4 regions of the Streptomyces azureus genome follow, and region 3 is predicted to be linked to each of the others. Evidence: riboswitches for the same ligand, from Rfam matches in the RefSeq annotation. Region 3 holds a riboswitch; each other region holds the start of a gene.
The links. Region 3 has a riboswitch for cobalamin ahead of AOQ53_RS25980 (energy-coupling factor ABC transporter permease). Riboswitches for the same ligand answer to the same signal wherever they lie in the genome.

Region 1: it holds a riboswitch for cobalamin, as region 3 does, so the genes downstream of both, AOQ53_RS09520 (ribonucleoside-diphosphate reductase subunit alpha) here and AOQ53_RS25980 (energy-coupling factor ABC transporter permease) in region 3, are expected to answer to the same signal.
Region 2: it holds a riboswitch for cobalamin, as region 3 does, so the genes downstream of both, AOQ53_RS31040 (cobalamin biosynthesis protein) here and AOQ53_RS25980 (energy-coupling factor ABC transporter permease) in region 3, are expected to answer to the same signal.
Region 4: it holds a riboswitch for cobalamin, as region 3 does, so the genes downstream of both, AOQ53_RS33275 (ABC transporter substrate-binding protein) here and AOQ53_RS25980 (energy-coupling factor ABC transporter permease) in region 3, are expected to answer to the same signal.

The regions. Positions count from the first base shown of each region.
Region 1 covers NZ_DF968231.1:16,172-20,793, forward strand. Annotated here, with positions in the region: gene AOQ53_RS09515 (ribonucleotide-diphosphate reductase subunit beta) at 1-354, opposite strand, end outside; gene AOQ53_RS09520 (ribonucleoside-diphosphate reductase subunit alpha) at 402-2,801, opposite strand; cobalamin riboswitch at 2,925-3,053, opposite strand; gene AOQ53_RS09525 (GNAT family N-acetyltransferase) at 3,106-3,612, opposite strand; gene mctP (monocarboxylate uptake permease MctP) at 3,685-4,622, opposite strand, start outside.
Region 2 covers NZ_DF968379.1:1,747-6,368, forward strand. Annotated here, with positions in the region: partial or broken gene AOQ53_RS31025 (IS200/IS605 family accessory protein TnpB-related protein) at 1-680, opposite strand, end outside; gene AOQ53_RS31030 (inorganic phosphate transporter) at 911-2,155, shown strand; gene AOQ53_RS31035 (hypothetical protein) at 2,190-2,411, shown strand; cobalamin riboswitch at 2,542-2,680, shown strand; gene AOQ53_RS31040 (cobalamin biosynthesis protein) at 2,782-3,723, shown strand; gene AOQ53_RS31045 (cobyric acid synthase) at 3,720-4,622, shown strand, end outside.
Region 3 covers NZ_DF968341.1:14,290-18,911, forward strand. Annotated here, with positions in the region: gene AOQ53_RS25975 (serine/threonine-protein kinase) at 1-1,034, shown strand, start outside; cobalamin riboswitch at 1,125-1,485, shown strand; gene AOQ53_RS25980 (energy-coupling factor ABC transporter permease) at 1,516-2,217, shown strand; gene AOQ53_RS25985 (energy-coupling factor ABC transporter substrate-binding protein) at 2,214-2,582, shown strand; gene cbiQ (cobalt ECF transporter T component CbiQ) at 2,588-3,337, shown strand; gene AOQ53_RS25995 (energy-coupling factor ABC transporter ATP-binding protein) at 3,334-4,197, shown strand; partial or broken gene AOQ53_RS26000 (FAD-dependent monooxygenase) at 4,277-4,622, opposite strand, start outside.
Region 4 covers NZ_DF968404.1:12,500-17,121, reverse strand. Annotated here, with positions in the region: partial or broken gene AOQ53_RS33280 (FecCD family ABC transporter permease) at 1-750, opposite strand, end outside; gene AOQ53_RS33275 (ABC transporter substrate-binding protein) at 747-1,763, opposite strand; cobalamin riboswitch at 1,847-2,007, opposite strand; gene AOQ53_RS33270 (CoA-binding protein) at 2,115-2,522, shown strand; gene AOQ53_RS33265 (APC family permease) at 2,698-4,338, shown strand; gene AOQ53_RS33260 (hypothetical protein) at 4,591-4,622, shown strand, end outside.

The DNA of each region.
Region 1 (4,622 bases), on a different contig from region 3:
GGAGGGGATGTTCTCGACGGCCGCGAAGGCCGCAGCCCGGTCGTCGTGGTCGGGGAGGTAGGTGTCCAGGAGCGTCAGATAGAACTGGACGTGGACGGCCTCCTCGAAGAGCTGGCGGCTCAGGTACAGCCGCGCCTCGGGGGAGTTGATGTGCTTGTACAGGGTCAGCACCAGGTTGTTCGCGACGATCGAGTCGCCCGTCGCGAAGAAGGCCACCAGACGGCCGATCAGGTGCTGCTCGGCGGGGGACAGCTTGGCGAGGTCGGCGACGTCCGAGTGGAGGTCGACCTCCTCCACGGTCCAGGTGTTCTTGATGGCGTCCCGGTAGCGCTCGTAGAAGTCCGGGTAGCGCATGGGGCGCAGCGTCAGCTCGAAGCCGGGGTCGAGAAGGTTTTGGGTGGTCACTGGCAGGCCTCGCAGGACTCGGGGTTCTCCAGGGAGCAGGCGACGGCGTCTTCCGGCGCCGGCTGCTGCACGGGGACGGTGGCCTGGGCGGCGCGGGCGATGCGGGTCGCCGGGCGCGAGCGCAGGTAGTACGTGGTCTTCAGCCCGGACTTCCAGGCATAGGCGTACATCGAGGAGAGCTTGCCGATGGTCGGCGTCTCCAGGAAGAGGTTCAGGGACTGGGACTGGTCCAGGAACGGGGTCCTGGCCGCCGCCATGTCGATCAGGCCGCGCTGCGGGATCTCCCACGCCGTGCGGTACAGCTTCCGTACGTCCTCGGGGATCCAGGCGAAGTCCTGTACCGAGCCGTTCGCCTCGCGCAGGGCCTCCCGGCTGCGGGCGTCCCACACGCCGAGCCGCTTCAGCTCCGCCACCAGGTAGGAGTTGACCTGGAGGAACTCACCCGACAGCGTCTCGCGCTTGAACAGGTTGGACACCTGCGGCTCGATGCACTCGTACACGCCCGCGATGGAGGCGATCGTGGCCGTCGGGGCGATGGCGAGGAGCAGGGAGTTGCGCATGCCGGTCGTGGCGATGCGCTCGCGCAGGGCCGCCCAGCGCTCCGGCCAGGTCAGTTCCACGTCGTAGTGGTCGGGGTGGAGCACCCCCTTGGCCGTACGAGTCTTCTCCCAGGCGGGCAACGGGCCGATGGGGGTCCCCCCTGCACCGGAGCTTGTCGTAGGTGCTTGGGGGCGCTCGGCGAGATCGGCGGAGGCCTCGTACGCGGCGAGCATGATCCGCTCGGCGATGCGCGTGGAGAGCGCCTTGGCCTCCGGCGAGTCGAAGGGCAGGCGCAGCTTGAAGAAGACGTCCTGGAGCCCCATGGCCCCGAGGCCGACGGGACGCCACCTGGCGTTGGAACGGCCTGCCTGCTCGGTCGGGTAGAAGTTGATGTCCACCACCCGGTCGAGGAACGTGACGGCCGTACGGACGGTCTCGTCCAGCCGCTCCCAGTCGATGTCCCCGCCGGCCTGGTCGACGAGCGCGCCGAGGTTGACCGATCCCAGGTTGCAGACCGCCGTCTCCCCGTCGCTGGTGACCTCCAGGATCTCCGTGCAGAGGTTGGAGGAGTGGACGACGTGGCCCGGCTCGGCGGTCTGGTTGGCGGTGCGGTTGGCGGCGTCCTTGAAGGTCATCCAGCCGTTGCCGGTCTGCGCGAGGGTGCGCATCATGCGGCCGTACAGCTCGCGGGCCGGCAGGGTCTTCTTCGCGAGACCCTTCGCCTCGGCCGCCCGGTACGCGGCGTCGAACTCCTCGCCCCACAGATCGACCAGCTCGGGCACGTCCGAGGGGGAGAACAGCGACCACTGAGCGTCGGCGTTCACCCGCCGCATGAACTCGTCGGGCACCCAGTGCGCGAGGTTCAGGTTGTGCGTACGGCGGGCGTCCTCGCCGGTGTTGTCCCGCAGCTCCAGGAACTCCTCGATGTCGGAGTGCCAGGTCTCCAGGTAGACCGCGGCGGCGCCCTTGCGGCGGCCGCCCTGGTTCACGGCGGCGACCGAGGCGTCGAGGGTCTTCAGGAACGGGACGATGCCGTTGGAGTGGCCGTTGGTGCCGCGGATCAGCGAACCGCGCGCACGGACACGGGAGTACGCGATGCCGATGCCGCCGGCGTGCTTCGACAGCCGCGCCACCTGGTGGTACCGGTCGTAGATCGAGTCCAGCTCGTCCTTGGGGGAGTCGAGCAGGTAGCAGGACGACATCTGGGGGTGCCGCGTGCCGGAGTTGAAGAGGGTGGGGGAGGAGGGGAGGTAGTCGAGCCGGCTCATCAGCCCGTAGAGCGCGGCGACCTCGTCGACGGCCCGGGAGGTGTCGTCCTCGGCGAGACCGGCGGCCACCCGCAGCATGAAGTGCTGGGGTGTCTCGATGACCTTGCGGGTGAGCGGATGCCGGAGCAGGTAGCGGCTGTGGAGCGTACGCAGGCCGAAGTAGCCGAAGCGGTCGTCGGCGGCCGTGTCGATCAGGGCGTCGAGACGGGCGGCGTGGAGGCGCACGAACTCGGCGGTCCGGTCGGCGATGAGGCCCTCCCGGTGCCCGACCGCGACGGACTCGGTGAAGCACGTGACGCCCTGCGAGGCGGCCTCGGCGCGGATGCCGATCGTCAGCAGGCGCGCGGCCAGCCGGGAGTAGGCGGGATCCTCGGAGATGAGGCCGGCGGCCGCCTCCGTCGCCAGCTCGCGCAGCTCCGACTCGTCGGCCCGCGCGGACCGGCCCCGCAGCGCGGCGGCGGCGACCCGGCCGGGGTCGGCGTCGGGGAGGTCGGCGGTCAGCTCGGTCAGGGTCCGCAGCAGCGCGGCACCGGGACCGTCGGGCTCTTTTTCGGCGGCTGAGACCGGATCGGCTGGCGCGATGGTCACGTGGGGCTCTCCCTCGCTCGGCACGGGGGCCTCGCGCAGGGCAGCGGGCAGCACACGAGCGCACGCGGCGTCGCGTCCACCGGCCCATTCCACGAGGCCCGGACGTCAGGCACACCGGCCGGACGGCCGGGCGCGCTGTCGGCAGGTCCTCGGACTGACTCCCATACACGCATGAAGAGGCATGGGTACACCGTTGCGGGACAGTTCCGGATTCACACCGGATTCCCCTGCGGCGACAGCGAGCACGAGCATACATCTTGTGCCGGGTGGAGAAAGCACCCCTAGATGTAGTGTCGCGTCGGTTTCACAGCGTCAACTCGTAGGTGAGGAGAGTGATGTCGTCGAGCTCCGGAATCGGGTTCCAGTCGCGCTCCGGGACACGGACGAAGCCGAGGCGTTCGTAGATGCGGTGGGCGGCGTGCATGGTGCGCTGCGTCGACAGGACGACGCGGACGCAGCCGTCCGTCGCACGGGCGCGGTCGACGCAGGCGCGGACGAGGGCCTCTCCGGCGCCGCGGCCGCGGGCTTCGTGGGCGACGGCGAGCATCCGTATCTCGGCCTCTGAGTGCAGGGCGATGTCGGCCATGGGACCGCCGGCGGGGACGAAGGTGACGCCACCGAGGAGGTGTTCGCCCCGGGTGGCCACCAGGACGTCCGCGGCGGCGGCCCGCTTGGCCACGTCCTTGAGTTCGCCGAGGTACCAGTCGCTCTCACCGAAGTCGAGGAGGCCGTCCTTCAGATAGGCCTGGGCGGTGATCTCGCCGAGGGCGTCGTATTCGGTGGGCTTCACTCGCCGGATGAGGATGTCCATGGTCCGAGTGTGCGGGACGGGTATGACAGCGGGCCGCCGGTTTCTCACCGACGGCCCGTTGTCACCTACGACTCAGTGCGAGGTGCCCGCCGTCGCCGGCGGAAGCTCCACCTGGACCCCGGGGTCGCCCGCGTCGGCCGTGTAGTCCTCCGGCTTGGTCTCGTCGATGCCGTCGGGGGCCTTCAGGGCCCTGAGGACGAAGGTCAGGACGACGGTGACGACGACGTTCAGGACGAACGCCGTGAGGCCGATGTAGCCGATCTCGCCGATGCCCGGGATCTCCTTCGACGAGCCGCCGAAGTGCTTCTGGGTCGGGGAGGCGACGCCGTACGCCGCGACCGTGCCGTAGACCATGCCGACCGCCCAGCCCGCGAGCAGCGCCCAGCGGTGGAACCAGCGGGTGAACAGGCCGCCGACCAGGGCCGGGAAGGTCTGGAGGATCCAGATGCCGCCGAGCAGCTGGAAGTTGATGGCGACCGTCTTGTCCATGGTGAGGACGAAGGCCAGTGCGCCCACCTTCACCAGCAGGGAGACCAGCTTCGAGACCTTGGTCTCCTGGGCGGGTGTGGCGTCGGGCTTGATGAAGTCCTTGTAGATGTTGCGGGTGAAGAGGTTCGCGGCCGCGATGGACATGATGGCCGCCGGGACCAGGGCCCCGATACCGATCGCCGCGAAGGCCACGCCCGCGAACCAGTCCGGGAACATGGTCTCGAACAGCTGCGGGATCGCCAGCTGCCCGTTCTGCACCTTGATCCCGGCGGCGATCGCCATGAAGCCGAGCAGCGCGAGCAGGCCCAGCATCAGCGAGTACAGCGGCAGGATCGTGGTGTTGCGGCGGATCACCTCACGGCTCTTGGAGGACAGCGTCGCCGTGATCGAGTGCGGGTACATGAAGAGCGCGAGCGCGGAGCCCAGCGCCAGCGTGGCGTACGTCCACTGCCCCGCCTCCGCCGGGACCAGCGCACCGCGCGGCGCGCCCGTCGCCGGGTTGGTCTGACCGTACGCCTCGC
Region 2 (4,622 bases), on a different contig from region 3:
GTGGTGGAAGGCGACGGTGCCGGTGAGGACGCACCGGCCGTGCCCGGCGTTCGCCAGATGCGCCAGCTGCGCCGGGAGCTTGATGCTGACCTCACCGTCCGGCGTGAGGCGGATCGTCTCGCTCCCGAACCGCTTCCCGCTCTCGCCGTCGGCCTGGAGGAACCAGCGTGACGCTTCCCACTGCTGCCGCCAGGCGGCCTCGGTGAGCTGCGCCTGGTCGAGGTGGTGACGGTTGCGGGCCAGTCGCCCCGCCTCGTACCACGCGCACCCGCCCTGCCTCGCGGTCGGCACGCCCGACGGCGAGCCGGTCCTCAAGCACGTCAGGCGGCGCGTCTTGGCGAACCACTCCTGCCGGGTCCGGTAGCCGCCCGGCGCCCGTTTGGTGCCCTCCTCGCGCACCGGCAGCGACAACCGGTGCGCGATCGTGCGCACCCCGGCTTCCAGGCCCTGAATACGGGCGAGCTGCGCACGCAGCGACAGCGTCCATTGATCATGCGTCGCCTTGGTGATACCGCCCCCCACCGCGACGAGGACTCCCCGCTCAGAGCACGCTTGCGCCGCGCCCACGTCTCCGCGGAATGCTCAAGCCCATCGGCGCAGCGCCGCTTCAGGTCGCGGGAAGCCAGCGACCCGAGATGCGCGCCGACCAGCCGCAACACCTCCTCATCCCCAGCAGTCAGCAACGGCTCCGGGAGCCTGCCGGGTGATCAGAATCTCTTCGAGGGGTCACTCGATCGACTGAAACAGTTCGCGCGCGGGGCCTAGGCCCTTGGGGCGCGGGGAGCCTGACAGCAGGGCGAAACGGCAACCCTCGATTGCAGACACCCCTGCGCCCCTCCCAGTTCACCTTCCGTTCACTCGGGTTACCTACGTTCGTCCAGCCAATGACCTCGAACGATTGCCTGGGTAAATGGAAAGCTTCTCGCTGATCCTCGCGATTGTGGTAGTAACCGCACTCGCGTTCGATTTCACGAACGGTTTCCACGACACGGCGAACGCGATGGCCACGACCATCTCCACGGGTGCCATGAGGCCCAAGGTCGCCGTCGCCATGTCCGCCGTCCTCAACCTGGTCGGCGCCTTCCTGTCCGTGGAAGTCGCAAACACGATCTCCAAGGGCCTCGTCGACGAGGCCGGCATCCGTCCCGAGGTCATCTTCGCCGCCCTGGTCGGCGCGATCCTCTGGAACCTGCTGACCTGGCTGGTCGGCCTGCCGTCGAGTTCCTCGCACGCCCTGATGGGCGGCCTGATCGGCGCCACGATCGCCTCGGCGGGCGTCGGCGCGGTACACGGTGACGTCCTGGTCACCAAGGTGCTGATCCCGGCGATCGCCGCCCCGCTGGTCGCGGGCGTCGCCGCACTGCTCGCCACGCGGCTGACGTACTCCCTCGGCAAGAAGGCCGACGGCAAGGCCTCCGAGAAGGGCTACCGCGCCGGCCAGATCGCCTCCGCGGGCCTGGTCTCCCTGGCCCACGGCACCAACGACGCCCAGAAGACGATGGGTGTCATCACCCTGGCCCTGGTCGCCGGCGGCGCCGTCGCCCCCGACTCCGACCCGCCCATGTGGGTCATCCTGTCGGCGGGTATCGCCATCGCGCTCGGCACGTACCTCGGCGGCTGGCGCATCATCCGCACCATGGGCAAGGGCCTGACGGACCTCCAGCCGCAGCAGGGCTTCGCCGCCCAGACCAGCGCGGCGACGGTCATCCTGGCCTCCTCGCACCTCGGTTTCTCGCTCTCCACGACCCACTCCGTGTCCGGCTCCGTGATGGGCGCGGGCCTCGGCCGCAAGGGCGGCGTCGTCCGCTGGTCGACGGCGACGCGGATGTTCGTCGCGTGGGGTCTGACGCTGCCGGCGGCGGCCCTGGTGGCCGCGCTCGCCGAGTACGTCACCGGCTTCGGCAGCTGGGGTACCGCGGTGGTGGCCGTCTTCCTCGTCGCCTCCAGCGCGGCGATCTGGAAGATCTCGCGGCGTGAGGTCGTCGACCACACCAACGTCAACGACACCGACGAGGCGGAGCCGGCCGGTGTGGTGACCACGGCGATGGCCGCGGTGACGCCGCCGCCGACCGGCACGGCGACGGAGGACCCGGTGCCGTCGTTCCCGGCCCAGGCCGCCGCCGAGCGGACGCCCTCGACGACCACCACGGTCTGACCCCGCCGACCGGTAACAAGGAAGAGTCTCCGATATGAAGATCGACTGGGCGGCCCTCGGCTCCGTCTTCGGCGTCAGCCTCGTGGTCACCGTGGCCCTGGTGGGCCTGTTCACCCTCGGCATCACCGGCCTGTCCCGCCGCGAACGGGCGGTGGCCCAGGGCGGATCCGCGGGCCTCGCGGTCACCGGCGCGTACGCCTGCTTCGCGGCGTGCGCGGCGGCTGTGGGATACGGGATCTATCTGATCGTGGCCTGACGGCCCGACTTCACGAGGTTCCCGCCGGGCGGGACAGGACTTCGTCCTGTCCCGCCCGGTCGTCGTGTGGCAGGGGGCTGGTGTGGGCTTCTCCACAGTCTCCCCTCGCAGGTCAACGGCAAGTTGACGGCTGTTCCCGGCCATGGTGGACTGCCGGGGCCAGTAACGGCGGCAGGAGAGGAAGCCGGTGGAAGTCCGGCGCGGTCCCGCCACTGTCACCGGGGTAGCGATCCCCGGGAGCCAGGAACTCTCACCGCCGGTCTAGTCGAACCAGGGCGTGGACACCCTGAGTGAGGACATATCGCCATGCGCGGCTGCCGATCGAGGTTCAGTACCCCACCCCTGCCCGCCCCCGCGGCCGGCTGAGCCCATGGGTGCCGGTCGCGTCTTCGCGTACGGCGCCGCCGCCGGTCTGATCGGTGACCTGCTGCTCGGCGATCCTCGCCGGGGGCATCCGGTCGCCGTGTTCGGGCGGGCCGCGGGCGCCGTGGAACGGGTGTTGTGGCGGGACCACCGGGGCTGGGGCGCGCTGCACACCGTGGTGTGCGCCGGAGGGGCCGTCGCGCTCGGGGGCGTCGCCGCGCGTGCCGTGCGTGACTCCGCCGTCGCCTCCGTCGCGCTGACCGGTGCCGCCACCTGGGCCGTGGTCGGGGGGACTTCGCTCGCACGGGAGGCGCGGGCCATCGGGCGTGCCCTGGAAGCGGGGGACGTCGACGGGGCCCGGGCGCGGCTGCCGCATCTGTGCGGGCGGGATCCGCAGGCGCTCGACGCCGACGGGATCGCCCGGGCCGTGGTCGAGTCCGTCGCCGAGAACACCTCCGACGCGGTCGTGGGGGCGCTCGTGTGGGGGGCCGTCGGCGGTGTGCCGGGGCTCCTCGGGTTCCGGGCCGTCAACACCCTCGACGCCATGGTCGGGCACAAGTCGGCCCGGTACCGGCGGTACGGGTGGGCCTCCGCGCGGCTGGACGATCTCGCCGGATGGCCGGGGGCCCGGCTGACCGCCGTACTCGCGGCCCTGGCAGGGGACGACCCACGGGGAGCCGTGCGGGCCTGGCGTGCCGATGCCGCCAAGCATCCGAGCCCCAACGCCGGGCCCGTGGAGGCCTCGTTCGCGGGGGCGCTCGGGGTGCGGCTGGGCGGGACCTTGTCTTACGGCGGGCGCGTCGAGCACCGGCCGGTGCTCAACGGGGCGGGGCTCGGCGTCGCCACCCAGGACATCGAACGGGCCGTACGGCTGTCCAGGCGTGTCGGCTGGCTCGCGCTCGGCGTCTGTGTCGCCGCGCGCCGCATCGCGAAAGGGCGTACGTCATGACGGGCGGTGGGCTTCTGGTCGCCGGTACCACCTCCGACGCCGGCAAGAGCGTCGTGACCGCCGGGATCTGCCGGTGGCTGGTGCGGCAGGGCGTCAAGGTCGCGCCCTTCAAGGCGCAGAACATGTCCCTCAACTCCTTCGTGACGAAGGAAGGCGCCGAGATCGGTCGGGCGCAGGCCATGCAGGCGCAGGCCTGCCGGGTCGAGCCGACCGCGCTGATGAACCCGGTGCTGCTCAAGCCCGGCGGCGAGCGCAGCAGTCAGGTCGTGCTGCTGGGCAAGCCGGTCGGGGAGCTCAGCGCCCGCGGGTACCACGGCGGACGGCAGCAGAAGCTGCTCGGGACCGTGCTGGACTGCCTGGAGCAGTTGCGGGGCACGTATGACGCGGTGATCTGTGAGGGGGCGGGCAGTCCCGCCGAGATCAACCTGCGGCGGACCGACATCGTCAACATGGGGATCGCCCGCAACGCCGGGCTCCCCGTGCTCGTCGTCGGCGACATCGACCGGGGCGGTGTCTTCGCCTCGTTCTTCGGGACCGTCGCGCTGCTGTCGCGCGAGGACCAGGAGTGCGTCGCCGGGTTCCTCGTCAACAAGTTCCGGGGGGACGTCTCCCTGCTGGAGCCGGGCCTCGACATGCTCCAGGGGCTCACCGGGCGGCGTACGTACGGCGTCCTGCCCTTCCGGCACGGGCTGGGCATCGACGAGGAGGACGGGCTGCGCGTCTCCCTGCGGGGGACGGTCCGGGAGTCCGTCGTCGCCCCGCCGGTCGGCGAGGACGTGCTGCGCGTCGCCGTGTGCGCCGTTCCGCTCATGTCCAACTTCACGGACGTCGACGCACTGGCCGCCGAACCGGGTGTCGTGGTGCGCTTCGTGGACCGGCCGGAGGAACTCGCCGACGCC
Region 3 (4,622 bases):
CCGCCGCGCACCAGCAGGGCATCGTGCACCGGGACGTCAAACCCGCCAACCTCCTGCTGGACGCGGGCGGCACGCTGAAGATCGGCGACTTCGGCATCGCGCGCTTCCTCGACGACCCGGGCGCCGCGCTCACCGCCACCGGCCAGATCGTCGGCACCGGCCTCTACCTCGCGCCCGAACGGGCCCTGGGCCGGCCGGCGGGTCCCGCCTCCGACATGTACTCCCTGGGGTGCGTGCTCTACCAGCTCCTCAGCGGCCGCCCGCCGTTCCAGGCCGACACCGCCGTCGCACTCCTCCACCAGCACCTCGACAACGCCCCCGTACCGCCCCGCGAACTCGGTGTCACCGGTCTGCCGCCGGCCTTCGAGAGCTATCTCCTCGCCCTGCTCGCCAAACAGCCCGAGGACCGGCCCACGGCGCAACAGTCCGCCGAGTGGTTCGCCGGCGGCGCCTGGCGGGGGCTGCCCGAGCCGCTGCCGGAGGCGGCGTCCCCGATGCCGTCCTCCGGGCCGGGACCGTACGCGGCGGCCGGCACCGGCAACCCGGCCACGTACGCGCTGCCCACGGGGGCTCGCACCGCCCCGGGCGGGCGTTCACGTCGCGCCGCGCCCCGCAACGGCCTCGGCAACCACCGGAGACTGGCCGCGACGGTGGCCGCGGCGGCGCTCTTCCTCGCCGCGATGCTCACCGGCATGATGTGGTTCTCGCCCGACAAGACCGCGACGGAGGGCACGGAACCCGACGCGTCCCCGTCCGCGAGCAGCCCGGCCGCCACCTCGTCCCCCGATTCCGCCGAGCCCCTCTCCTCCGCCCCGGCTGCCGCCACGACTCCCACCGCCGGCACCGTGGCCGATGTCACCCCCTCCCCCGCGACACCCGACACTCCCCCTCCCGCCGAACCGACGCCCGGCCTCGCGAGCCCGACGCAGGAGACGAGCAGCGGCCCACCGGAGAAAGCGGACAAGCCCAAGCAGGAACAGCCTCCGCGGTCCTGGGAGAACGGGGAGGACGATGACGACGAGGGCGACGACTGAGCCCTCCTGCGCCGGTGTGCGAGCGGTCGCCCCTTCACGCGCCCCCTCGCGCGCCCCCTCGGCTGGCTTGTCATGGCCCTTATCTCGGCATTACTGTCACCACGCCTTGGTGAACGGGAAATCCGGTGTGATGCCGGTGCGGCCCTCGCCACTGTGATCGGGAAGTCCGGCTCCGGCCCTCGCGGGCAGCCACTGGGTCCTAGGGCCCTGGCGCCACATTCCCGTCTGCCGCGCGACGCCTGGCACGCGCGCTCGCCGCGTTGCCGAATCGCCCACGTGGCTCCGCCACGAGGACGCTCCGGCGCCTTGCGATCGCTCGCGCCAGACGCCGCGCGGCCCGCCCTTCGGGCGGACGACGGGAATGTGACGCCAGGGCCCAGGGACCCGGGAAGGCGGAGTACGGGCGGTGGGACCCGTGAGCCAGGAGACCGGCCAAGGCGCGTCAACCATCCACGAGGTGCTGGAGAGGGTCTGCTGAGCCATGCACATTGCCGAGGGTTTCCTGCCTCCGGCGCACGCGGTCGCCTGGGGTGTCACGTCTGCGCCGTTCGTCGTCCACGGAGTCCGGTCGCTCACCCGTGAGGTGCGCGAGCACCCCGAGAGCACCCTGCTCCTCGGCGCCTCCGGCGCCTTCACGTTCGTCCTGTCCGCCCTGAAACTGCCGTCCGTCACCGGCAGCTGCTCCCACCCCACCGGCACGGGCCTGGGAGCCATCCTGTTCCGGCCGCCCGTCATGGCGGTGCTGGGCACGATCACCCTCCTCTTCCAGGCACTGCTGCTCGCGCACGGCGGTCTCACCACGCTCGGCGCCAACGTCTTCTCCATGGCGATCGTCGGGCCGTGGGCGGGATACGCGGTGTACCGGCTGCTGCGGCGGTACGACGTGCCGCTGATGGTCGCCGTGTTCTTCGCGGCGTTCGTCGCCGACCTGTCCACCTACTGCGTCACCAGCGTGCAGCTGGCGCTCGCGTTCCCCGACCCGGGCAGCGGGTTCCTGGGCGCGCTCGGCAAGTTCGGCTCCATCTTCGCCGTCACCCAGATCCCGCTGGCGGTGAGCGAGGGACTGCTGACGGTGCTCGTGATGCGGCTGCTGGTGCAGTCCAGCAAGGGCGAACTGACCCGGCTGGGTGTGCTCATCGCCGATAAGCAGTCCCGCAGCGAGACCGAGGCGGTGGCCCGGTGAGCAGGAACACGAAGATCAACGTCCTGCTGCTGCTCGCCGTGGCCGCGCTCGCCGTACTGCCGCTCGCGCTGGGCCTCGGCGACCACAAGGAGGAGCCGTTCACGGGCGCCGACGGCGAGGCGGAGACGGCGATCACCGAGATCGAGCCGGACTACGAGCCCTGGTTCTCGCCCCTGTACGAGCCGCCGTCCGGTGAGATCGAGTCGGCGCTGTTCTCCCTCCAGGCGGCCCTGGGCGCCGGTTTCCTCGCCTACTACTTCGGCCTGCGCCGGGGCCGGCGGCAGGGTGAGCAGCGGACGCGGGAGCGGGACTCCGGGAGCCCGGCGGCCGACGCCGCCGAGGAGTCCACGGCCGAAAGGGCCTGAGCCGCGTGCTGCCGATCGACGCGGCGGCGCACAGCAGTCGCTGGCGCCGCCGCCATCCCGTGGACAAGGCCGTGCTCGGGCTGGGTCTGACCCTCCTGGCGATCTCGCTGCCGCCCTGGCCGGGCGCGGCTCTGGTGCTGCTGACCGCCCTGGTGGTGCTGCTGGGTCCGGCGGGCGTGCCCTGGCGCCGGCTGTGGCGGGCCTACCGGGTGCCGTTGGGTTTCTGTGTGACGGGCGCGTTGACGCTGCTCGTGCAGGTCGGCGGGCCGGAGGGCTTCGTCTCCCCCGCCGGTGACGGGCCGCTGCGGGCCGGGGAGTTGCTGCTGCGCACTTCGGCGGCGTCCCTGGGGGTGCTGCTGTTCGCGTTCACCACGCCCATGTCCGACCTGCTGCCGCGTCTGGTACGGGCCGGGGTGCCCGCGCCGGTCGTCGACGTCGCGCTCGTGACGTACCGCATGAGCTTCCTGCTGCTGGACTCCGTGCGCCGGGTCCGTGACGCGCAGGCCGCCCGGCTCGGCCACACCACCCGGGCCGCCGCCTGGCGTTCGCTGGGCGGTCTCGGCGCCACCGCGTTCGTCCGGGCCTTCGACCGGGCGGTCCGCCTCCAGGCCGGTCTCGCCGGGCGCGGCTACGACGGCACCCTGCGCGTCCTGGTGCCCGAGGCCCGCGTCTCCGTCCGCTTCACGGCCGCCAGTTGCGTGCTCCTCACGGCGCTGGCCGTCCTCACCTTCGTACTGGAAAGGCCGCTGACATGAGCGAGCCCGCCCTCGTCGCCCTGCGGGGCGCGTCCTTCGCCTACGAGGACGGCCCGGCCGTGCTCAGCGGCCTCGACTTCGAGATCCGCGAGGGGCGCGCGCTCGCGCTGCTCGGCCGCAACGGCAGTGGCAAGACCACGCTGATGCGGCTCCTCAGCGGCGGACTGCGGCCTCACGCGGGCCGGTTGACGGTCGACGGGCAGCCGGTTACGTACGACCGCAAGGGCCTGACCCGGTTGCGGACGACCGTCCAGCTGGTGGTGCAGGATCCGGACGACCAGCTCTTCGCGGCGTCCGTCGAGCAGGACGTGTCGTTCGGGCCGCTGAACCTCGGCCTGGACGACACGCAGGTGCGGGCGCGGGTGGCGGAGGCGCTCGCCGCCCTGGACATCACCGCCCTGGCCGACCGGCCCACCCATCTGCTCTCCTACGGGCAGCGCAAACGCACCGCCATCGCGGGCGCGGTCGCCATGCGGCCCCGTGTCCTCGTCCTCGACGAGCCGACGGCCGGACTCGACCCCGACGGCCAGGAACGGCTCCTCACCACGCTGGACGGACTCCGTGCGGCCGGCACCACGGTGGTGATGGCCACCCATGACGTCGACCTCGCCCTGCGCTGGGCCGACGACGCGGCGCTCCTCACCCCGTCCGGAGTCCGCACCGGGCCCGCCCCCGAGGCACTGGCCCGCCCCGATCTCCTCCGGGAGGCGGGACTGCGACTGCCCTGGGGTGCCGCCGCGGCGGAACTCCTCCGCGCCCAGGGGCTGTTGACCGGCACGGAGCCGGGTCCGCGTACACCCGCCGAACTCACTGCCCTCGCCGCCCTCGTGGCCGAACGGCTGGGGGCGCACGGAGGCTGAGGGTCGCCCCTCTTCGTCGCCACCCGGTCGCGGGCTCGTCCCGGGGTCCGCCCCGGCCGTGGAGCGGGGTGCGGTGCCGTCAGCCCAGGCCCGGCGGTGTCCAGTCGGCATGCCGCAGGATGGTGCGGACGGTCATGCGGGAGGGAGACGGCCGGAGAGCGGTGTCCGCACTGCGACGGCCAGGGGGCGCGCCAGTTGCTGACCCATCCGGCCGGCCTGGCGGGCGGCGCGTGCGACGGACGGGCCGCGCGGACGGCGCTCGGCGTCGTAGCGGGCCAGCGCCGACTCGGCGGTGGGCTCGGTGGCGAGTGCGGCCGCCAGCACGGCCGCGTCCTCCACTGCCTGGCAGGCACCCTGGCCGACGTTCGGGGTCATGTCGTGGGCCGCGTCACCGAGCAGCGCGATCCGGCCCGCGGTGAAAGCGG
Region 4 (4,622 bases), on a different contig from region 3:
CAGGGCCGTGACGCACAAGAGCACCAGGCGGGTGCGGGCCACGGACACCCCGAGCGCGGCAGCCGCGTCCTGCCCGAAGGAGAAGGCGTCGAGGGTACGGGCATACGACAGGCACATCACCAGCGTCACGGCCAGGACGGCCAGGCACAGCCACACGTCGGTCCAGCCCGCACCGCCGAGCGAGCCGAGGAGCCAGAACAGCACGCCGCGGGTCGTCTCGGCGTCGGCGGTGGTCATCACGATGAAGGAGGTGAGCGCGGAGAAGAGCTGCATGGCGGCGACGCCCGCGAGGACGACCCGGTCGGTGGTGCCGCCGAGGGTGTGGCTGAGCAGCAGCACCAGCGCGAAGGACACCAGGGCGCCGAGGAACGCGCCCGTGGACACCGAGACGGCACCGCCACCCACGCCCAGGACGACGACCACGACCGCGCCGGTGGAGGCGCCGGAGGACACCCCGAGCACGAACGGGTCGGCGAGCGGATTGCGCAGCAGCGACTGCATCACCGCCCCGCACACGGCCAGTCCGGCCCCGCACAAGGCCGCGAGCAGGGTGCGCGGCAGCCGCAGCTGCCAGACGATCCCGTCGCGGATCGGCGTCAGGTCCGAGCTGCCGAGCCCGAGGTGGGCCGCGACGACGGACCAGACGTCCGCGACCCGGATGTCGGCCGGGCCGACGGTGATCGCCAGGGCCAGGGAGACCACCAGCAGCAAGGCGCCCGCGACACCGAGCGCGGGTCCGCGGAACGTCACCTCACGAGCCCGAACTCGCGCAGTCCGTCGGCGACCTTCTCCACGCCCTCGACCGTGCGGATGGTCGGGTTCATGGCCTGCCCGCTCAGCAGGACGTACCGCTTGTGCTTGACCGCTTCCATGTTCCTGGTGACCGGGTTGGACTCCAGGAAGGCGATCTTCTTCGCTGCCGACTCGGCGGTCTGCGACTTGCGGGTCAGGTCGCCGATGACGAGGACGTCGGGGTCGCGTTCGGCGACCGTCTCCCAGTTGATCTGCGGCCACTCCTCGTGCGTGTCGTCGAAGACGTTCTTCGCGCCGAGGGACCGGGTGATGATGCCGGGCGCTCCGCAACAGCCCGCCATGTAGGGCGACTCGGAGTTGGCGAACCAGTACAGGAGGGTGACGTCGGAGGCGTCGATGCCCCGCGTGGCCTTCGCCATGCGCCGCTGGAGGGAGGCCACGAGCTTGTCGCCCCGTTCCTTCACCCCGAACACGGTCGCCAGGTCGCGTACTTCGCCGTAGACGGTGTCGATGTCCAGTGCCTTGGCGCGCGCGCCGTCACCGCCCCCGGAGTTGTCCTTGCCCGCGCAGTCCGACGGGGAGACGTACGTGGGCACGCCGAGCTTCTCGAACTGCTCGCGGGTGGCGACGCCGCCCTTGCCGAGGGTGGAGACGAAGGAGGCGGCGACGAAGTCGGGGTCGGCGTCCAGGACCCGTTCGAACGACGGGTTGTTCTCGGCAATGCGCGGCACCTTCGCGTTGGCCTTCGCCAGCCCCTTCATGACCGGGTCGGTCCAGGTGGCCGTGCCCGCGAGGCGGTCGGCGAGGCCGAGGGAGAGCAGGATCTCGGTGGTGCCCTGGTTGAGGGAGACGGCGTGTTGCGGCGCGGCCTCGACGCGCACCTCGTGGCCGCAGTTGTCGAGGGTGACGGCGGCCTTCGTGGTGGTGGCCTTCGAGTCGCCGCAGCCGGTCAGGAGCAGGGAGCCGGCCGCGAGCAGGACGGCGGCACGGGCAGGTCGGGCGAGGGGCACGGAAACCAGTCCTCAGTCGTCGAGGGCTCGATCGCGGAGCCCGGTCGTACGCTGCTCCCCCGCCGCGGACCGCCGCGGGGGCCGCCAGCAGGTCTTCGGACTCGGGTTCGTCCGGTACGGGGCGCCTTCCCGGACGTCACACACGCCGTCCAGTGGCCGAGGCCCCGCCCGTCCCCCTCACCGCTGCGCGTCAGTTCCGGATTCGCACCGGATTCCCTGACCCACGTACATGGGTTCGACTGGCCTCGGCAAGCTATCACGGAGGGTGCGGGGGAATCACCGCGCACCCCGCGCCGTTGAGGAGACAGCAGTTCGACAGCAGTTCTTCCGTGACTTTCGAGGAGGCCGCCGGTGTACGGCGACGAGGCAACGGTCCGCAGGATCCTCACCGAGCTCGGCGACACCTGGGCCGTGGTGGGCCTGTCGTCGAACCGGCAGCGCGCGGCGTACGGCGTCGCCGCCGTGCTCCAGCGCTACGGCAAGCGCGTCGTGCCCGTGCACCCCAAGGCGGAGACGGTGCACGGCGAGCAGGGGTACGCCAGTCTGGCGGACATCCCCTTCGACGTGGACGTCGTGGACGTGTTCGTGAACAGCGATCTCGCCGGAGCCGTCGCGGACGAGGCGGTCGCCAAGGGCGCGAAGGCGGTGTGGTTCCAGCTCGGCGTCATCGACGAGGCGGCGTACGACCGGACCCGCGCCGCGGGCCTGGAGATGGTGATGGACCGCTGCCCGGCGATCGAGATCCCGCGACTGGGCTGAGACCTTAACGGCTCCCTGATTTCCCCGTACAGGTTTCCTGAAGCTTTCTCCAGGAAATCCCCGCGTCCGGTCAAATGCACGGCAACAGTCTTCTGCCGGTCGACAATTGATTTCTAGCCTGACGGCCTCTTGCACGCCGAACGCTCTGTTCATTTTATGAGAGGCCCCTAAGAATATGGTAAGTGTCGACCATGCGGTACCGGGGGTGAAGGGGAGTCCGGGCGGACTACGCCGGGACGTCGGGCTCATCGGGCTGATGTGGGCCTCCGTCGGTTCCATCATCGGCTCCGGCTGGCTCTACGGCGCCAAGAACGCCGTCATGATGGCCGGTCCGGCCGCGATCATCTCGTGGGTGATCGGCGCCGTCGCCATCGTCCTCCTCGCGCTGGTGCACGCCGAGCTCGGCGGCATGTTCCCGGTGGCGGGCGGCACGGCCCGTTATCCGCACTACGCGTTCGGCGGCCTGGCCGGCATGTCGTTCGGCTGGTTCGCCTGGCTGCAGGCGGCAACCGTGGCCCCGATCGAGGTCGAGGCCATGATCGGCTACGCCGGCCACTGGGACTTCGCGAAGGGCTTCCTGCACCAGAAGGACAGCACCCTGACGACCAGCGGTCTCATCGTCGCGGTCTTCCTGATGGCCGTTTTCGTCGCGGTCAACTTCCTCGGCGTGAAGGTGTTGGCGCACACCAACAGCGCGGCCACCTGGTGGAAGATCGCCGTCCCGCTGGCCGCGATCTTCGTGGTCGCGGTGGGCAACTTCCACCCGGGCAACTTCACCTCGGAGGGCTTCGCCCCGCTCGGCGCCAAGGGTGTGCTGAGCGCCATCAGCACAAGCGGCATCATCTTCGCTCTGCTGGGCTTCGAGCAGGCGATCCAGCTCGCGGGGGAAAGCCGCAACCCCAAGCGTGACCTGCCGCGCGCGACCCTCGGCTCGGTCGCGATCGGTGCGATCATCTACGTCCTGCTCCAGGTCGTGTTCATCGCCGCGCTGCCCCACAGCACGTTCGCGCACGGCTGGGCCGACCTCAAGTTCCCGGGGATCGACGGCCCCTGGGCGGGCCTGGCGACTCTGGTGGGCCTGGGCTGGCTGAGCGTCGTGCTGTACCTCGACGCCGTGGTCTCCCCCGGCGGCACCGGCCTGATCTACACCACCGCCACCTCCCGCGTCTCCTTCGGCCTCTCCAAGAACGGCTACGCGCCGAAGCTGTTCGAGAAGGTCGACGCACGCGGCGTGCCGTGGTTCGGCCTGATCCTCTCCTTCGTGACGGGTGTCCTCTGCTTCCTCCCCTTCCCGAGCTGGCAGAAGCTGGTCGGCTTCATCACCTCGGCCAGCGTCCTGATGTACGCGGGCGCCCCCCTGGCGTACGGCGTCTTCACCGACAGGCTGCCGAACCACGAACGCCCCTACCGCCTCCCCGGTGGCAGGCTGATCTCCCCGCTGTCCTTCGTGGTGGCCAACCTCGTCATCTACTGGGCCACTTGGGACGTCCTCTGGCGGCTCGGCGTGGCGATCGTCCTCGGCTACGTACTGCTCGGCGGTTATGCCCTCTACGCCAAGAGCAAGGACCTGCCCGACGCACCCCGGATGGACTTCAGGGCCGCCCAGTGGCTTCCGGTCTACCTGCTCGGCATGGGCGTGATCTCATGGCAGGGCGGTTTCGGCGGGCGGGGCAACATTCCGCTGTGGTGGGACATCCTGGCCATCACCGTCTTCTCCCTGGTCATCTACCACTGGGCCCGGGCCGTCGCCTCACGCCCCGAGGAGATCCAGCGCAGCATCGACGAGGTAGTGGTCGTGGACGTGCCCGCGCACTGAGCCTTTCAGCGTGGCCACTGATCGGGTGACGGCATCCCGGTGGGCGGCTGACGGTGTTCCCTTCATACGGCGCGGGCGGCGCCGCCTTCCGGCTGTGCACCGTCATGAGATACCGAGCGCCAAGATCACCAAATGAACTGACCAAGTATTGGAAAGCGTTGAGCCGATTCCTCCGTGAACGGCATAGCGTGATCGTCATGAAACGCCTGAACGTCAGGCGGAACAACTTGAAACCGGGGAGAAGCAACCCACATGAAGACCAAGGGTTTGCGGGCGACCGTGCT